DNA from 4 places in the Streptomyces sp. NBC_00028 genome. Region 4 is predicted to be linked to each of the others. Evidence: riboswitches for the same ligand, from Rfam matches in the RefSeq annotation. Region 4 holds a riboswitch; each other region holds the start of a gene.
What was found. Region 4 has a riboswitch for cyclic di-AMP ahead of OG885_RS18025 (NlpC/P60 family protein). Riboswitches for the same ligand answer to the same signal wherever they lie in the genome.
Positions count from the first base shown of each region.

Region 1: linked by a shared signal. The riboswitch ahead of OG885_RS12690 (M23 family metallopeptidase) and the one ahead of OG885_RS18025 (NlpC/P60 family protein) in region 4 are both predicted to bind cyclic di-AMP.
Region 2: linked by a shared signal. The riboswitch ahead of OG885_RS19110 (transglycosylase SLT domain-containing protein) and the one ahead of OG885_RS18025 (NlpC/P60 family protein) in region 4 are both predicted to bind cyclic di-AMP.
Region 3: linked by a shared signal. The riboswitch ahead of OG885_RS38280 (C40 family peptidase) and the one ahead of OG885_RS18025 (NlpC/P60 family protein) in region 4 are both predicted to bind cyclic di-AMP.

Region 1 is NZ_CP108293.1:2,903,666-2,907,857, forward strand. It holds gene OG885_RS12680 (HPr family phosphocarrier protein) at 1-150, shown strand, start outside; gene OG885_RS12685 (GntR family transcriptional regulator) at 288-983, opposite strand; gene OG885_RS12690 (M23 family metallopeptidase) at 1,192-1,956, opposite strand; cyclic di-AMP (ydaO/yuaA leader) riboswitch at 1,969-2,131, opposite strand; gene OG885_RS12695 (M16 family metallopeptidase) at 2,335-3,723, opposite strand; gene OG885_RS12700 (M16 family metallopeptidase) at 3,720-4,192, opposite strand, start outside.
Region 2 is NZ_CP108293.1:4,306,556-4,310,747, reverse strand. It holds gene OG885_RS19120 (arabinogalactan endo-beta-1,4-galactanase) at 1-354, opposite strand, end outside; gene OG885_RS19115 (HAD family hydrolase) at 714-1,520, shown strand; gene OG885_RS19110 (transglycosylase SLT domain-containing protein) at 1,517-1,963, opposite strand; cyclic di-AMP (ydaO/yuaA leader) riboswitch at 1,969-2,148, opposite strand; gene OG885_RS19105 (CocE/NonD family hydrolase) at 2,355-4,192, opposite strand, start outside.
Region 3 is NZ_CP108293.1:8,468,958-8,473,149, reverse strand. It holds gene OG885_RS38290 (ATP-dependent Clp protease proteolytic subunit) at 1-310, shown strand, start outside; gene OG885_RS38285 (hypothetical protein) at 318-626, shown strand; cyclic di-AMP (ydaO/yuaA leader) riboswitch at 964-1,183, shown strand; gene OG885_RS38280 (C40 family peptidase) at 1,187-1,660, shown strand; gene OG885_RS38275 (LysE family translocator) at 1,736-2,359, opposite strand; gene OG885_RS38270 (LysR family transcriptional regulator) at 2,448-3,368, shown strand; gene OG885_RS38265 (ATP-binding protein) at 3,365-3,823, opposite strand; gene OG885_RS38260 (helix-turn-helix domain-containing protein) at 4,036-4,192, shown strand, end outside.
Region 4 is NZ_CP108293.1:4,085,288-4,089,479, forward strand. It holds gene pcrA (DNA helicase PcrA) at 1-2,448, opposite strand, end outside; cyclic di-AMP (ydaO/yuaA leader) riboswitch at 2,689-2,860, shown strand; gene OG885_RS18025 (NlpC/P60 family protein) at 2,868-4,022, shown strand; gene OG885_RS18030 (hypothetical protein) at 4,029-4,192, opposite strand, start outside.

The DNA of each region.
Region 1 (4,192 bases), 1.2 Mb from region 4:
GCGGCCTCCATGCTGGCGGTCCTGGGCCTGGGCGCCCAGGGCGGCGAGGAGATCGTCCTCGCCTCGGACGCCGAGGGCGCGGACGCCGCCCTCGACCGTCTGGCGAAGCTGGTCTCCGAGGGGCTCGAGGAGCTTCCCGAGACCGTCTGATTTATCGGGGCCGGTTGTATCACGGCACCACTGAAGGGCTCGTCCGAGTTTATCGGGCGAGCCCTTTCCAATTCCCTCGCACGGGCAGCAGGAATTCTCCCCCGCGAATTACTTCCTCTTTGTATACGGCCCTTGTGTTAATGCCGCAGGCTCGTCATGTTTACGGGAGGTTGCGAGTTCCTCACACGGTCGGGCCGATCTCCCGCGGCGCGGAATCGGAGCCGGTGCGCGGCGGTCGAGCGCTCGGTGTGCAGCGCGGTGACCGCACGCGCGCGTTCCCCGTCGCCGCGTGCCACGGCGTCGACGATGGCGCCGTGCTCGGCCCAGGACTCGGCGGGGTTGGCGGGCGCCTCCACGGTGTACATCCAGGAGATCTTGTGGCGCAGCTGGGTCAGCATCGAGGTCAGCGCGGGGCTGCCGGAGGCCTGCGCGAGCGTCTCGTGGAACCAGCCGCCCAGGGAGCGCAGATCCTCGCTGTTGCCCCGCCTGGCCCGCTCCTGCCCCAGCCTGACCAGGCCGCGCAGGACCTTGAGGTGCGCCTCGGTGCGGCGCTGGGCGGCCCGGGAGGCGCCCAGCGGCTCCAGGAGCATCCGCATCTCCAGCAGGTCGGCGGCCTCCTGTTCGGTCGGTTCCGCGACGCACGCGCCCGCGTGCCGCCGCGTCACCACGAAGCCCTCGGCCTCCAGCGTGCGCAGGGCCTCCCGGACGGGGACACGGGAGACGCCGTAGCGGCGGGCGAGGAGTTCCTCGGTGAGGCGGCTGCCGCGCTCGTGGACACCGGAGACGATGTCGTCCCTGATCGCGGTGCATACCGAGTGCGCCGGAATACGCATGACCGACCTCCGTCTTAATCCCCGTGAAACGTCGATGATTGACGTGTGTTCAGTGACTCTATTGCAAAGAGCGGGAATTTCCGATGGCGGACCGGAATCCATGGATATTTTTTGGACAGCCGGGTACCGAAAACGGCGAAACCCCGGCTCGGGTGAGCCGGGGTTCCGGGAGATCCTGCGATCCGTCGTCAGACGTTCACAGCGGGCGTCAGACGTTCACACCGTGCGAGCGCAGGTAGGCGACGGGGTCGATGTCCGAGCCGTACTCGGCGGTCGTCCTGGCCTCGAAGTGCAGGTGCGGGCCGGTGACGTTGCCGGTCGCGCCGGACAGGCCGATCTGCTGGCCCGGGGTGACCGTCTGGCCGACCGAGACCCCGATGGACGACAGATGGCCGTACTGGGTGTACGTGCCGTCGTTCATCTTGATCACGATGTTGTTGCCGTACGACCCGCCCCAGCCGGCCTCGACGACGGTGCCGGAGCCGACCGCGTGGACGGAGGTGCCGCTGGCGGCGTGGAAGTCGACCCCGGTGTGGCTGCCGGAGGACCAGACGGCGCCGCCGGCCTTGTAGCCGGTGGAGATGTACGAGCCCGAGATCGGGGCGACGAAGGAGTTGAGGCGCTTGCGCTCGGCGGCGGCGCGGGCGGCGCGCTCCTTGGCCTCGCGCTCCTTCTTGGCCTTGGCGGCGGCCTTCTTGCGCGCCAGCTCCTCGGCCTTCTTCTGGGCGGCCTCCTCGGCGGCCTGCTCCTGGGCCTCGGCCTGGGCGTCGATCTGGTCGGCGACCGAGTCGCCGATGGTGACGACCGGGATGAGTCCGGTCTGCTCGGCCGTGGGCTCCGCGGCGAGGGCCGGGGCGGCGAGGGTGCCGATGACGCCGGTGGTGGTGAGCGCCGCGATCCCGGCCGCGCGGGCGGTGGTGCGCTTCATCCGGCTCGGGGCACGGTGCTTCCCGGTGGGGCGCGTGAACGCCATGTAGTGGCTGGTCCTTTCCTTCCCTCTCGCCTACCGGGTTAGCTGACGGGTTCGGAGCAGGAAGGTCTCCTACGGACCCCCTCGCTGACGCGCGGGCGTCCGATTCACCCCAGGGACTGCATGGGTCCCCGGCTCCCCTGGCTCGCGCCGTACGGGGACTCGGCGATGACTGTCCGGTGCCGCGGGCGCGGCGCACTGCGTGACGAACAGCCCGGACGACGCTAAGGGGGGCCACTTTCAATCCCCAAACAGATCAGGCAGTTTGTAGCGCATCCCACAGGGCAAACAGGCAACCACCCTTCAATTCATTCCTTATTCGGACATTAAGGGGCCCTGGTGACGCTTCAGTCACCAGGGCCCCTTCACGCACGCGTGCTTCTACTCGGCCGACACCACGGTCACTTCACCGATGCCGAGGGCCTCCACGGGCTCCTTGATGGCCGCCGCGTCGCCGACCAGGATCGTCACCAGACGGTCCACCGGGAAGGCGTTGACGGCCGCCGCGGTGGCCTCGACGGTGCCGGTCGCGGCGAGTTGCCGGTACAGCGTCGCCTGGAAGTCGTCGGGCAGATACTGCTCGACCTGGTCGGCCAGCGTGCTCGCCACGGCCGCCGCGGTCTCGTACTTGAGCGGTGCCACCCCGACGAGGTTCTGCACGGCGACGTCGCGCTCGGCGTCGGTGAGTCCCTCCGCGGCGAGGGTGCGCAGCACCGTCCACAGGTCGTCGAGGGCGGGGCCGGTGTTCGGGGTGTCGACGGAACCGCTGATGGCCAGCATCGCGGCACCGGTGCCGTCCGGGGCGGACCTGAGGACCTGCCCGAACGAGCGCACGCCGTAGGTGTAGCCCTTCTCCTCGCGAAGGACGCGGTCCAGGCGGGAGGTGAGGGTGCCACCGAGGCAGTAGGTGCCGAGCACCTGCGCGGGCCACACGCGGTCGTGCCGGTCGGCGCCGATACGGCCGATCAGCAGCTGCGTCTGGACGGCGCCGGGGCGGTCCACGATGACGACCCGGCCGGTGTCGTCGGCGGTGATGGCCGGCACCGGGCGCGGCTCGGCCGCGGAGCCGGTCCACGAGCCGAGGGTGTCGCCGAGCAGCCCGTCCAGGTCGAGGTCGGTGAGGTCGCCGACGACTACGACGGTGCCGGTGGCGGGGCGGACGTGCTTCTCGTAGAAGGCGCGTACGGCCGCCGAGTCGATGTTCTGGACGGTCTCCTCGGTGCCCTGGCGGGGGCGGGACATGCGCAGGTCCGCCGGGAACAGGGTCCGGGAGAGCTCCTTGGCGGCCCGGCGCGAGGGGTTGGCCAGCTCGTGCGGGATCTCGTCCAGGCGGTTGGTGACCAGGCGCTCGACCTCGTCGTCCGCGAACGCGGGCGCCCTGAGGGCGTCGGCGAGCAGCCCGAGCGCCTTGGGCAGCCGGGAGACCGGGACTTCGAGGCTCAGCCGGACGCCGGGGTGGTCGGCGTGCGCGTCGAGGGTGGCGCCGCAGCGCTCCAGCTCGGCGGCGAACTCCTCGGCGGAGTGCTTGTCGGTGCCCTCGGAGAAGGCACGCGCCATGATCGTGGCGACGCCGTCCAGGCCCGCCGGTTCGGCGTCCAGGGGGGCGTCGAGGAGGACCTCGACGGCGACGACCTGCTGGCCGGGGCGGTGGCAGCGCAGCACGGTGAGGCCGTTGTGGAGCGTCCCGCGCGTGGGGGCCGGGAACGCCCAGGGCTTGGCCTCGCCCGCCTGGGGCTGGGGGTGGAACTCCATCGTGGCGAGCTCGGTCACTTGGCCGCCTCCTCGTTCTTGTCGCCGGCCTCGACGGTGGCCTCGGCCTCGGGGTCCTCGGGCGGGTCCGCGTCCTCGGCGGTCTCCCCGGAGACGGGTTCGTAGACGAGCACCGCGCGGTTGTCGGGGCGCAGGCGGGCCTTGGCGACCTCCTGGACCTCCGCCGCGGTCACCTCCAGGACGCGGTTGACCGCGGTGAGGGCGAGCTGTGGGTCGCCGAACAGGACCGCGTAACGGCACAGTTCGTCGGCGCGGCCCGCGACGGTGCCGAGCCGGTCCAGCCACTCGCGCTCCAACTGGGCCTGGGCGCGCTCCATTTCCTCGTCCGTGGGGCCCTCCGCGGCGAACCGCGCGAGCTCCTCGTCGATGGCCGTCTCGATGACCGGCACCTCGACGTCACCGGACGTCTTCACGTCCAGCCAGCCCAGGGAGGGCGCTCCGGCCAGCCGCAGCAGACCGAAGCCGGCTG
Region 2 (4,192 bases), 220 kb from region 4:
CCACGTGTCGGAGTAGTGGAAGTCGACCCAGATGCCGATGCCGGCCCGTCGCAGCCGGCGGGCGAGGGGCAGGATGTGCGCCTTGTTGTTGTAGCCGTCGACCGGGTCGACCCACACCTTCAGCCGGGCGTGGCTGATCCCCGCGCGGGCGAGCAGCCGGACCGGGTCCTCGCGGCGGCCGTCGGCGGTGCGGTACACGGCGCCGTGGTCCTCGTTCTTGGGCAGCGAGGAGATGTCGACGGCCCGGATCTCCAGGCGGCGCCCGCCCGTTGAGGCCGCGGCCGGCACCGCTCCCAGCACGGGGACGGCCAGCGCGGCGGCTCCCGCAGCGGTGAGCACACTGCGTCTACGCATGTCAGGGTCCTTTCACAGAGCAAGAGAAAACGCCCCCGCGTCTGTGAGCGTGCACATACTTCAGAGAGGGGGGACACCCGCGAGCAACAGTAGGAAACCCGACAGACCCTTCCTTGACAAGAGGGTGAAATGCTTCGTTCTCTGTGCACGCTCACAGAAACTCACGGACGCTCACGGATCCGTGGCCACGTCCCGCGGCCTCAACGGGACGCGGGCCGGCTCTCCGAGGACCCCAACTCCCCTGTCGTGGTGCGGGATTCCACTGGGGCGCCAACCGGAGCCGACGTCAACGGATGTGAAAGGTGCGGCCGTCCGGTTCGCGTCGAGTCGGCGGGGGATTCCATCCGTATTCTCTGATCATGGCCGCACCCACCGCATATTCACTCGTCGCCACTGACCTGGACGGAACCCTCCTCCGGGGCGACGACACGCTCTCCGACCGCTCGCTCGCCGCGCTCGCGCGGGTGGCGGCGGCCGGGGCCCGGCATCTGGTGGTGACCGGCCGACCGGCCCCCAGAGTGCGGCCGCTCCTCGACGACCTCGGCAGCACCGGCCTCGCGGTGTGCGGGCAGGGCGCGCAGGTCTACGACGCCGGCGCGGACCGTCTGCTGTGGTCGGTCACCCTGGACCGGGAGCTGGCCGAGACCGCGCTCGGCAAGATCGAGGCCGAGGTGGGGCAGGTGTACGCCGCCGTCGACCAGGACGGGGTCGACGGGCTCACGCTCATCGAGCCGGGCTATCTGATGCCGCACCCGACCCTGCCCGCCGTGCGGGTGGGCCGCCGCGACGACCTGTGGTGCGAGCCGATCAGCAAGGTGCTGCTGCGCCACCCCGCCCTGTCGGACGACGAGTTGGCGGCGACCGCGCGCGGAGTCGTCGGTTCCCTCGCGACGGTGACGATGTCCGGCCCCGGCACCGTCGAACTCCAGCCATGCGGCATCACCAAGGCGACGGGCCTCGCGCTGGCCGCCGAGTACCTCGGCCTCGGCCCGCGGGACACCCTCGCCTTCGGCGACATGCCCAACGACATCCCCATGTTCGACTGGGCGGCCCATGGTGTCGCGATGGCCAACGCCCACCCCGAACTCAAGGCGGTGGCCGACGAGGTGACCCTGTCGAACGAGGACGACGGCATCGCCGTCGTCCTCGAACGGCTGTACTTCTAGTAGGCGCCCCAGACGTTGTCGATCGACCCGTACCGCTGCGCCGCGTAGTTGCAGGCCGCGGTGATGTTCGCGACCGGGTCGTAGGAGTTCCACGAGGTGCCGGCCACGTGGTACGCGTTGAAGGTCGGGTCGATCACCTGGAGCAGGCCCTTGGAGGGCGTGCCCGCGATCGCATTGGAGTCCCAGTTGTTGATGGCGTACGGGTTGCCCGAGGACTCACGGATGACGTTGCGGTAGATGCCGTCGTAGCTGCCGGGGATCCCGTTCTGGGCCATGACCTGGAGCGAGGCGCGGATCCAGCCGTCGAGGGTGTCGGAGTAGCCGAGCGAGGTGGCGGTGACCGTGGTCGTGGTGGCCGCGGACGCGGTGGTCGCGCCGACGACGGGGAAGGCGAGTGCGGCGACGGCGGCACCGGTGACGGCGAGCTTGCGGGACAGACGCATGACGAAGTTCCTCTCCGGCGCCTGCGAGGTGAGCTGTCGGGTTCGGGCGGGAGCTGCCCGGCCATGCCGAAGTAGGCATGACTTCACCCCAAGCCGTACCGGAATGTCCGAAGACGTCCGGTCCGGCGACTTACCTGGTTCCCCCGCTCCTGCCGTGAAGTTCTCTGTGTGAGCGGTCTACGGGTGGCGGCAGGATTAGGCGTCCACCCGGGCCGGGAACGTATGCGACTGCACATGTCCGAAACAAGTACCGGATTCACAGATCGCACCTGTTGACCTTGGTGCGTGGATTGTGAGGCCCGGAATTACGGGGATTCGGGGCGTGGAAGCGTGAGGCATGTCACCGCCGAGCACGAGAACGGCAAATCGGGCAATCGCGCCCAACTGGCGTTTAACCGGCGGTCCGTGGAATCCGCTTCTCCCAGGTCCGATGGAAGACCACCTCGTCGCCCTCGGTGCAGATCACCTCGTTGGAGGTCAGGAACACAGCCGCCTCACAGGTGATCTCCGAGCGGGTCCGGACGGTCGTGTCCCAGCCCAGCTCCGGCCGGTGCAGCCGGATCGACCACTCCGAGCGGGCACGGGCCGACAGGGGGTCCGTCTCGTCGACCGTGTACGTCTCCAGCGCGTCCTCGGTGAACTCCAGGCCGTCGGGATAGACCCGGGTGCCGCCGTACCGCGGATCGACCTCAAGGCACCACTCGCCCTTGGCGACATCCCGGACGACCAGCCGCTCGGGGCGGGGTTCGTCGAGGGTGGCCGGGAAGTTGACGCCCAGGGGTGCGGACTGTTCGGGGTCCTCGAAGCCGATGTCGGCTGCCAAGTCATGGGTCCTGACCGGCAGTTCGAGGAAACTGCCCGCCGGGTCCAGCGTGAAGCCGGCCTCCGACTCGGGCTGCGGCCAGATCCACGGCCAGTAGGCGGAGGAGACCGCGAGCCGGATGCGATGACCCGGCGGGAAGACATGCCCGATGCCGTTCAGCTCGAAGACGACCTCCCCGGTCGCCCCCGGCTCCCACGGCACCGCCCGGTCCCGCCCGAGCCGCGCCGACAGATTCAGCACGCCCCGGGTGACCAGCGTCGACGCGCCGTCCGGCGCCACATCGCACAACCGTGCGATCACCTGCCCGCGCGGCACCTCGCACGTCACCCGCAACCGCACCCGGGGCCGCCCCAGCACCCAGGTCTCCTCACCCACCGCGAACTCGAAACAGGCCGAACGGGCGTCCTCCTCCCGCTGGTCCGGCGGCAGATCGGCATCGTTCCCGAACGGGAAGAAGCGCCCGGCGTCCACCCCCGTGTGCTGCGGGGAGCGGACGAGGACGGGGGCGCCCTGGAGGCCGTACGAGATGGTCGTGACGTGCGGGGAGGGCCAGGCCGGCTCACCGACCCAGCGGCCCGGGAGGGTGTCGTAGGCCGTGGCGGGGCGGTGCGAGTCGCTGACGTAGGCCCGCAGGAGGGGCTCGCGCATGACGCCGGTGTCGACGCCCTTCAGGTGCTGGTCCCACCAGCGCAGGGTCTCCTGGAGGAAGCCGATCGCCGGGCCCGGCGGCAGCCCGCGGTCCGGGTACTGGTGGGACCAGGGACCGACGATCCCGCGGACCCGGTCCGGCGGCAGATGCTCGACCAGACGGAGGACCGTGTCGCGGTACGGGTCGTGCCAGCCGCCCACCGCCAGGACCGCCGCGTCGATCGCGCCGTAGTCCTCGCAGACGCTGCCGTGGCGCCAGTAGGCGTCGCGGGTCTGGTGGTCCAGCCAGGTGTGGATGAACGGGTCGACGTGCTCCAGGCGTTCGAGCCACAGGTCCCGCCAGCCCGGGCCCGCGTACCGCGGATCGGGTGGCCGGGAGACGAAGGCCAGCATGGTCGCGGCCCAGGCGTGCATGTCGACGGCGAGGACGGAACCTCCCATGTAGTGCACGTCGTTGTCATAGCGGTCGTCGGTGGAGCAGACCGTGACGACCGCCTTGAGCGGCTCGGGCGCGAGGGCCGCGATCTGGAGTGAGTTGAAGCCGCCCCAGGAGATGCCGAACATACCCACCCGGCCGTCGCACCAGGGCTGCGCCGCCAGCCAGTTGACCACTTCGACCCCGTCGGCCAGCTCGGTCGCCGAGTACTCGTCCGTCGGCAGCCCCTCGCTGTTGCCGTGCCCGCGGACGTCGACGCGCACGGAGGCGTACCCGTGGCCCGCGTACCAGGGGTGGCGCTGGAAGTCGCGGGGCGCGGTCC
Region 3 (4,192 bases), 4.4 Mb from region 4:
GCTGGCGGCAGGGACCCCGGGCAAGCGGTCCGCGCTGCCGGGTGCGCGGATGGTGCTCCACCAGCCCTCCCTGTCCGAGCCGGTGGCGGGGCAGGCCAGCGATCTGGCCATCCAGGCCGAGGAGTTGGGGCGCGTCCGCGACCGGCTGGAGGAGATGCTCGTACGCCACACCGGGCGGACGCGGGAGCAAGTCACCGAGGACATCGAGCGGGACAAGATCCTCACCGCCCAAGAGGCCCTGGAATACGGCCTGGTGGACCGGATCGTCCCCGGCCGCCGGGCGTCGCGCCCCTCGTCCGACGCCCGGTGAGCGGGCGATGCTGCCGCCCGAACTGCCTCCACTGCCCGCGCTGACCCGCGCCGAGGGCGAGTTGATCGACCGTTATCTGGACGTGGTCGATCTGCTGGGCCGGATCAACCCCGCGCACCCCGGTGACACCTACCGCGGGCTGCGGGCCGCCCAGGCGTTGGTCGCCAAGGCGGCCGAGCTGCGCGACGCGCTGGCGACGATGCACCAGCGGGGCGAGGCCGAGCTGCACGCGGCGACCCTGACCCGGGCGCTGCGCGTCCTGGACGGTGAGCGACGCACGGCGCGGGTCATGGTGCCGCCGCACTCCGACAGTTGACGCACCGGCACCCGGTCCGGGCCGGGTGCCGCGACACGAGGCGTCCGGACCGGCCTTCAAACGGACCAAAAGACGTACCCCCATATGGCGTAGCCAGCAGTAGTTTTGCGGGCCCGTCAGGCTTGCGCAACGCGCGTAGCCCAGGGCCGGAATGAGGTGTTCCGTCGCTGGTCCGGGGCTCCTCGGACCCCTCGACGGTCGCTCGAACAGAGGAGTGTCCACCCGAACGGGTGAGTGGTGAGTAACAACACAAATCCCCGATTCCATTGGGTTTTTCGGCATTGGGTGCGTGAAGATCCCTGTCTGACGACAAGCCCCCGCCGCAGCGGCGGGGCGGTCCGGGCGGACGCCGAGTCCTGCCGCCGCCCGGATGACCGGTCGACAGGAGTGGATCGGCAGGAGTGGAGGACCCAGGCAAGACGGGTCGCCGGGAAGGTCGCTCTCTTCGGAGAGGCCGGTCCGAGCAGCCCTTGGGGTGAAGCCGCGACAAGCGGCCGGGCAACTTCGCCAGCCCGAATCCGACAGGTCATCCTTCACAGGCGGCTGACGAAGGGTTGCGCATGTCTGCGCTCAATCGTGTCCCGTCGCTGATGGCCCGAGCCGGTACGGCCTCGGCCCTCACCATCGCCGCAGTGGGCGGCTCCATCGTGGTCCCGGGCATCGCCTCCGACGCGGAGGCCGCGACACCGGCGACGAAGGCACTTCAGGTGGCTGCCTCAAAGAAGGGCTCGCCCTACAAGTGGGGCGCCACGGGACCGCACAGGTTCGACTGCTCAGGGCTCACGCTGTACTCGTACAAGAAGGCGGGCAAGAGCCTGCCGCGCACGGCGGCCCAGCAGTACAACAAGACCCGCCACATCTCTTCCGGCAGCCGCAAGGCCGGAGACCTCGTGTTCTTCCACTCGGGGTCGAACGTGTACCACGTCGGCATCTACGCCGGGAAGGGAAAGATCTGGCACTCCCCGAAGAGCGGGGAGGTCGTGAAGCTCGAGAAGATCTGGTCGAGCAGCGTCTGGTACGGCCGGGTCAAGTAGCCCCCCGCCGAGCGGACCGGTGACTCTCCCGTGGGGGTGACGGCCACCTGACCGGCCATCACCCCCGCGGGGCTCTCAGCCGAGGGCCACCAGCGGTTCCAGCAGCAGCACGACGCCCAGCACGCTCAGCGCGGCCCCGGTACCCCCCGCGACAAGCCGTGCGGCTCGCGGGCGCCGCAACCACCGGCCCAGCCGGTCCACCAGCAGCGCCACCGCTGGGAACCACACCAGGGCGAGCACGACCACGATCAGCGCCAGCAGCAGCGTCCGGGGCAGCGCGGGCTCGCCGGCCGGCACGAACTGCGGCAACAGGCTCAGGAAGGTGATGGGCGCCTTCGGGTTCAGGGCATTGGTGACGAACCCCTGCCGCACCGGCCGCACGCCGCCGCCCCCGGACTCCTCGACCGCACTGTACGGACGGCTCAGTGAGCGCAGCGTCCGTACGCCCAGGTAGAGCACATAGGCGCCGCCCAGCAGTTGGAGCGCACGGAACAGCGCCGGTACGGCCGCCAGGACCGCGGCGACCCCGGCCACCGCGAGCGCCGTGTGCAGCAGCAGCCCGCCCGCGACGCCGAGAGCACTCGCGACACCGGCCCGGCGGGAGACGAGGGCATTGCGTACGACGACGGTGAAGTCGGCGCCGGGCATGGCGACCATGCCGGCGGCGACCCCGGTGAAGGCGATGAGCTGTCCGTCCATGCCGTCCAGCGTGCCGTGCCGGAGCCTTCAGCAGGTATGTCGAATATTCTGGGTCTGCCTTAAGCATCCCTTTAGCCTGGGGGCCTGTATGTACGACCCGAACCGCCTCGCCGCCCTGGTCGCGGTCGCCGAGGCCGGCTCGATCACCCGGGCGGCCGAGCGCCTCGGGTACACCACCCCCGCGCTCTCCCAGCAACTGGCCAAGCTGGAGCGGGAGGCCGGCACGGCGCTTCTCGTACGGCATCATCGCGGCGCACGGCTCACGGGCGCCGGTGAGCTGCTCGCGGCGCGGGCGCGCCGGGTGCTGGACGAACTGGAGCAGGCCCGGCATGAACTGGCCCGGCTGACCGGGCTGTCCGGCGGCACGCTGCGGCTCGGCACCTTCCAGACCGCGGGTATCCATCTGCTGCCGTCCGTGCTGAGCGCGTTCCGCCGGGCGCATCCGGACGTGGAGCTGACGGTCGCCCACCTCGAACCGCCGGCCGGGGTGGAGGCGGTGGCCGCCGGTGACGTGGACCTGGCGCTGACGCATTCCTACGCACCCGCGGACCCGGTGCAGCTCCCCGCGTCCGTCAGGGCGGAGCCGGTCCTGGTGGAGGAACTGGTGCTGGTGACCGCCCCGGGGCATGTCCTCACGAGCGACAGCTCGCGGCTTCCTCTCGCCGCACTCGCCGGGCAGCCGCTGATCAGCATGGCCCCTGACCATCCCGCCCGGCGCGGCGTGGAGGCGCTCCTCGCCCGGGCCGGGGCCACGCCGTCCGTCCTGGTGGCGACGCCGGTGTACGCGCTGGTGTGCGCGCTGGTCAGTGCGGGGCTCGGGATCGCGGTGGTCCCGGAGATGGTGGCGCGGACGGCGGTCACTCCGGTGGGGACGCGGCCGCTGGGGACGGGAGAACTGCGCCGTACGATCTCGGTCGCCCACCGGGCCGACGGGCCGGCCCCCGCGGCGGACGCGTTCCGGGCACTGCTGCGCGGTGCCTTCGGCCGCGCGAGACAAGGTGGTGTCTAGGGTTCCTGCTGTCCCGCCGCCGATACCGGCTCGGCCGGTACCGTCCACGGGAGTTCGATGGAGACGGTCTTGCCGCCCTCGCGGGTCGGGCGGACTCTGAGCTTGCCGCCGTACTCCGCGGTGAGCCAACGGATGATCACCATGCCGCGGCCGTTGTCCTGTTGGACGGCGGCCGGCAGCCGCTTCGGGAAGCGGGGGTGGCTGTCGGTGACCCCGATGCGCAGATGTTCGTCACGGTCGAGGTGGAGGTCCACCGTGAAGGTGGGTGACTGCCCGAAAGTGTGCTGTACGGCGTTGGTGGCGAGTTCGGAGACGATCAGCCGGATCGTCTCCGCCGCTTCCGTGTCCGCCGGCAGACCCCATTCCGCCAGGGTGCTCAGGACATAGGCGCGGGCCGCGGAGACCGAGGCGGGATCGCTCGGCAGAGTGACGGATGCTTCCAGATGGTCTGCCATGGCGACGTCGTCCCTTTCCCACGGGACCGCAGTCCGACACGGAGCGGATGGTTCGAGTACGGTCCCGGACTGGTGCTTCTTCGCCAGACTGCCATTACCAGGCCGGTCACGGTGCCGATCCACCAAGATATGCATATATCTGTCGCTCGAAGCGGTGAACTCTCCGACGGAAGACCGTATTTGGGCGGCCCGGAAGGAGTAAGGAGTAGCCCATGCAGCACGGTCCCGCGGTACGCCGCCGGAAACTGGGCGCCGAACTGCGTGCGTTGCGCACCGGTGCGGGGCTCACCAGTGGTGAGGCGGCCCGGCTGGTGGGCTGGCACCAGTCCAAGGTGAGCCGGATCGAGACCGGCGCGAGCGGCGTGAAAC
Region 4 (4,192 bases):
GGCCTCACCGAAGTCGACCGTCGCCTCCGCGTTCGCCCCCGTACCCTTCACCGCCATGACCGTGCCCAGCCCGAACTGGTCATGCGTAACCCGGTCACCAACAGCCAGCGACACAACCGGCTTGTCAGACGCACGACTCGTGGCGAAGCCGGACGCACCCCGTGCCGAGGAGCGGGAGCGGGAGGACGACAGCGAGGACGCGACACCCGAGACCGGGCCCGCGGGAGCGGCCGTGGCACCCGTGCGCTTCCACTCCACGTGCTGCTCCGGAATCTCCGACAGGAAGCGTGAGGGCGGGTTGTACGACGGCTGACCCCACGCGCTGCGCAGTGAGGAGCGGGTCAGATAGAGCCGTTCCCGCGCGCGCGTGATCCCGACGTACGCCAGGCGCCGCTCCTCCTCCAGCTCCTTGGTCTGGCCGAGGGAGCGCATGTGCGGGAAGACGCCGTCCTCCATGCCGGTGAGGAAGACGACCGGGAACTCAAGTCCCTTGGCGGTGTGGAGAGTCATCAGGGTGATGACGCCCGAGCCGTCCTCGTCCTCGTCAGGGATCTGGTCGGAGTCGGCGACGAGCGCGACGCGCTCCAGGAAGGCGGCGAGCCCGGGGGACTCCTCGCCCTCCTCCGTCTCCTGCTCGAACTCCAGGGCCACGGCGGCGAGTTCCTGAAGGTTCTCGATCCGGGTCTCGTCCTGCGGGTCGGTAGAGGCCTGCAACTCGGCGAGATAGCCGGTGCGTTCGAGCACCGCCTCCAGGACCGTCGCCGGTCCCGCGCCGGAGTCGACGATCGTACGGAGCTCCTCCATCAGCACGTTGAACCGCTTCACGGCGTTGGTCGACCGCGCGGCCATGCCGTACGCCTCGTCGACGCGCTTGAGCGCCTGCGGGAAGCTGATCTTCTCCCGCTGCGAGAGGGCGTCGATCATCGCCTCGGCGCGCTCGCCGATACCGCGCTTGGGGACGTTGAGGATCCGGCGCAGCGGCACCGAGTCCTCGGGGTTGGCGAGGACCCGGAGGTAGGCCAGGACGTCCCGGACCTCCTTGCGCTCGTAGAAGCGGACGCCGCCGACGACCTTGTAGGGCAGGCCGACGCGGATGAAGATCTCCTCGAAGACTCGGGACTGGGCGTTGGTGCGGTAGAAGACGGCGACATCGCCGGCCTTCGCGTCGCCCGCGTCCGTCAGTCGGTCTATCTCCTCGGCGACGAACTGGGCCTCGTCGTGCTCGGTGTCCGCGACGTAGCCGGTGATGCGCGCGCCGGCGCCCGCGTTGGTCCACAGGTTCTTGGGGCGGCGGGACTCGTTGCGCTCGATGACCGCGTTCGCCGCACTCAAAATGGTCTGCGTGGAGCGGTAGTTCTGCTCCAGCAGGATCGTCGTCGCGTTCGGGTAGTCCTCCTCGAACTGGAGGATGTTGCGGATCGTCGCGCCCCGGAAGGCGTAGATCGACTGGTCCGCGTCACCGACGACGCAGAGCTCGGCGGGCGGGACGTCGAACTCGTTGGGGGGTACGTCGACCGGGTGCTCGCTGGTCCCCACCAGCTCGCGTACCAGCGCGTACTGGGCGTGGTTGGTGTCCTGGTACTCGTCGACCAGGACGTGCCGGAAGCGGCGGCGGTAGTGCTCGGAGACGTCAGGGAAGGCGCGCAGCAGGTTGACCGTCGTCATGATCAGGTCGTCGAAGTCGAGGGCGTTGGCCTCGCGCAGCCGCGACTGGTACATGGCGTAGGCCTGGGCGAGGGTCTTCTCGAAGCCGTCGGTGGCCTGGGCGGCGAAGTCCTCCTCGTCGATCAGCTCGTTCTTGAGGTTGCTGATCTTGGCGCTGAAGGACTTCGGCGGGAAGCGCTTGGGGTCGAGGTCCAGGTCACGGCAGACCAGGGCCATCAGGCGCTTGGAGTCGGCGGCGTCGTAGATCGAGAAGGAGGAGGTGAAGCCGAGCTTCTTCGACTCCCTCCGCAGGATCCGCACGCACGCGCTGTGGAAGGTCATCACCCACATCGCGTTGGCGCGCGGGCCGACGAGCTGCTCGACGCGCTCCTTCATCTCGCCCGCGGCCTTGTTGGTGAAGGTGATCGCGAGGATCTGGCCCGGGTGCACGCTCCGCTCGGCCAGCAGATAGGCGATGCGGTGCGTGAGCACGCGCGTCTTGCCGGAGCCGGCGCCGGCCACGATGAGCAGCGGGGTGTCGGAGTGGACGACGGCCGCCCGCTGGTTCTCGTTGAGCCCCTCGATCAGCGCCGCCGCGTCCAGCGCGGGGCGCGGGGCGCCGTCGCGGTAGTAGGCGTCCCGGTCCGGGGGCACGTCGAACTTCCCGCCGAACAGATCGTCCGGAACGGGTTCGGATCCCGGCCCGTGATCTTGCTCGTCCTCGGGCGGCGGCGGGGGTTCCTCCTCGTGCCCCTGGGGGGCCTGGAGGTTCGCCAGGAAGCTGTCGTCAAAGAGGCCTGTCATCGCTCTCCGAGTCTAGGGCTCCCCACTGACACCCCGCCGCCGCCCCGAGAAGTCGGGCCCTCTCACCCTCCAGGACGACCCCGTCACGTTCCGTGAGAAATCGAGTGATCATCTCCCCCGACCACCCAAGGTCACGAAAATGTATCGGGCCTATCGGACATCAACCTTCACAGGGACCACACCAGTTGGCTACCGTGCCGGACAGGCCGTACGACCCCCACCGGCGAACGTCGCCGGGCCGCGCGGCCTCCGCCGAGTCCGGTGCGCCGCCATGGCAGCCGGAGCCGGGGACCCACACCGACCTTGGGGTGAATCGGCCCGACTCCCTCCCGGGAGCGGCCGTAGGGCACACCTTCCGAACCACCCGCCCGAACCCGACAGCTAACTCGGTAGGCGGAACGTGGAAGGAGTCGCCTCCCTTGGCGTCGCACGCAAAGCCGCGTCCTGCGGGAACGCGCGTAGCAGGCATACGCACCCCCGCGCTCGCAACGGCCGCCCTCACCTCCGTGGCCCTGCTCTCCCAGACGGCCACCGCCGCACCCTCGACCGACGACAAGCCGAGCCTGGAGGAAGTCGAGAAGAAGGTCGACGACCTCTACCGGCAGGCGGAGTCGGCGACCGAGAAGTACAACTCGGCGAAGGAGAAGACCGCAACGCAGCGCGAGCAGGTCGACACCCTCCTCGACGACGTCGCCAAGCGCACCCAGAAGCTCAACGAGGCCCGCGAGGAGCTCGGCTCCTTTGCCGCGGCCCAGTACCGCACCGGCGCCTCCGCGCCCGACACCGCGACCTTCCTGCTCGCGGACACCCCGCAGGACTACTTCGACCAGACGCAGCTGATGGGCCGCATGACGGACCGCCAGAAGGTCGCGGTCGACGACTACGTCAGCGCGCAGTCGGCGACGATGAAGAAGCGCCAGGAGGCCACCAAGAGCCTCGAGACGCTCACCGAGTCGCAGAGCGACCTGAAGACCGCCAAGGCGACCGTCCAGCGCAAGCTCTCCGACGCGCGCGAGCTGCTGTCGCAGCTGACCGCCGAGGAGAAGGCGCGGCTCGCGGCGATCGAGAGGAAGAAGCAGGAGGAGGCCGCCCGCAAGGCCGCGGAGCTGGCCGAGCAGCAGAAGGCCGCCGAGCAGAAGGCGGCGCAGGAAGCGGCGGCGACCCAGGAGACGGGGAGCGGCTCGTCCTCGGAGACCTCCACGGACTCCTCCTACGCCACCAAGGCCGACAAGGCGCTCGCCTTCGCCCGCTCCCAGATCGGCAAGCCGTACGTCTGGGGCGCCACCGGCCCCGACTCCTACGACTGCTCCGGCCTCACCCAGGCCGCCTGGAACGCCGCCGGCATCTCCCTCCCCCGCACCACCTACGACCAGGTGAACTTCGGCACCACGGTCTCCCTCGCCAACGCCCGGCCCGGCGACCTGGTCTTCTTCTACGACGATGTCAGCCACGTCGGCATCTACATCGGCAACGGCATGATGATCCACGCGCCGAAGCCGGGGGCGTACGTCCGCGAGGAGTCGATCTACTACGACGGCGAGTCGGCGATCCACAGCGTGGTCCGCCCGGCCTGACGCAGGTCAGTGACCCCCACGGTTCTCTACGCAGGGCCCCGCCCCGGGCTGGGGCTCGGCGTAGACACCGTGCACCTCGGTGGTCAGCTCGTCCGCGGTCACCCGCCCGGACACGCACGCGAGGCCGGTGTAGACGGCGTAGAACCCGTTCCCGACGAAGACCCCGTGCT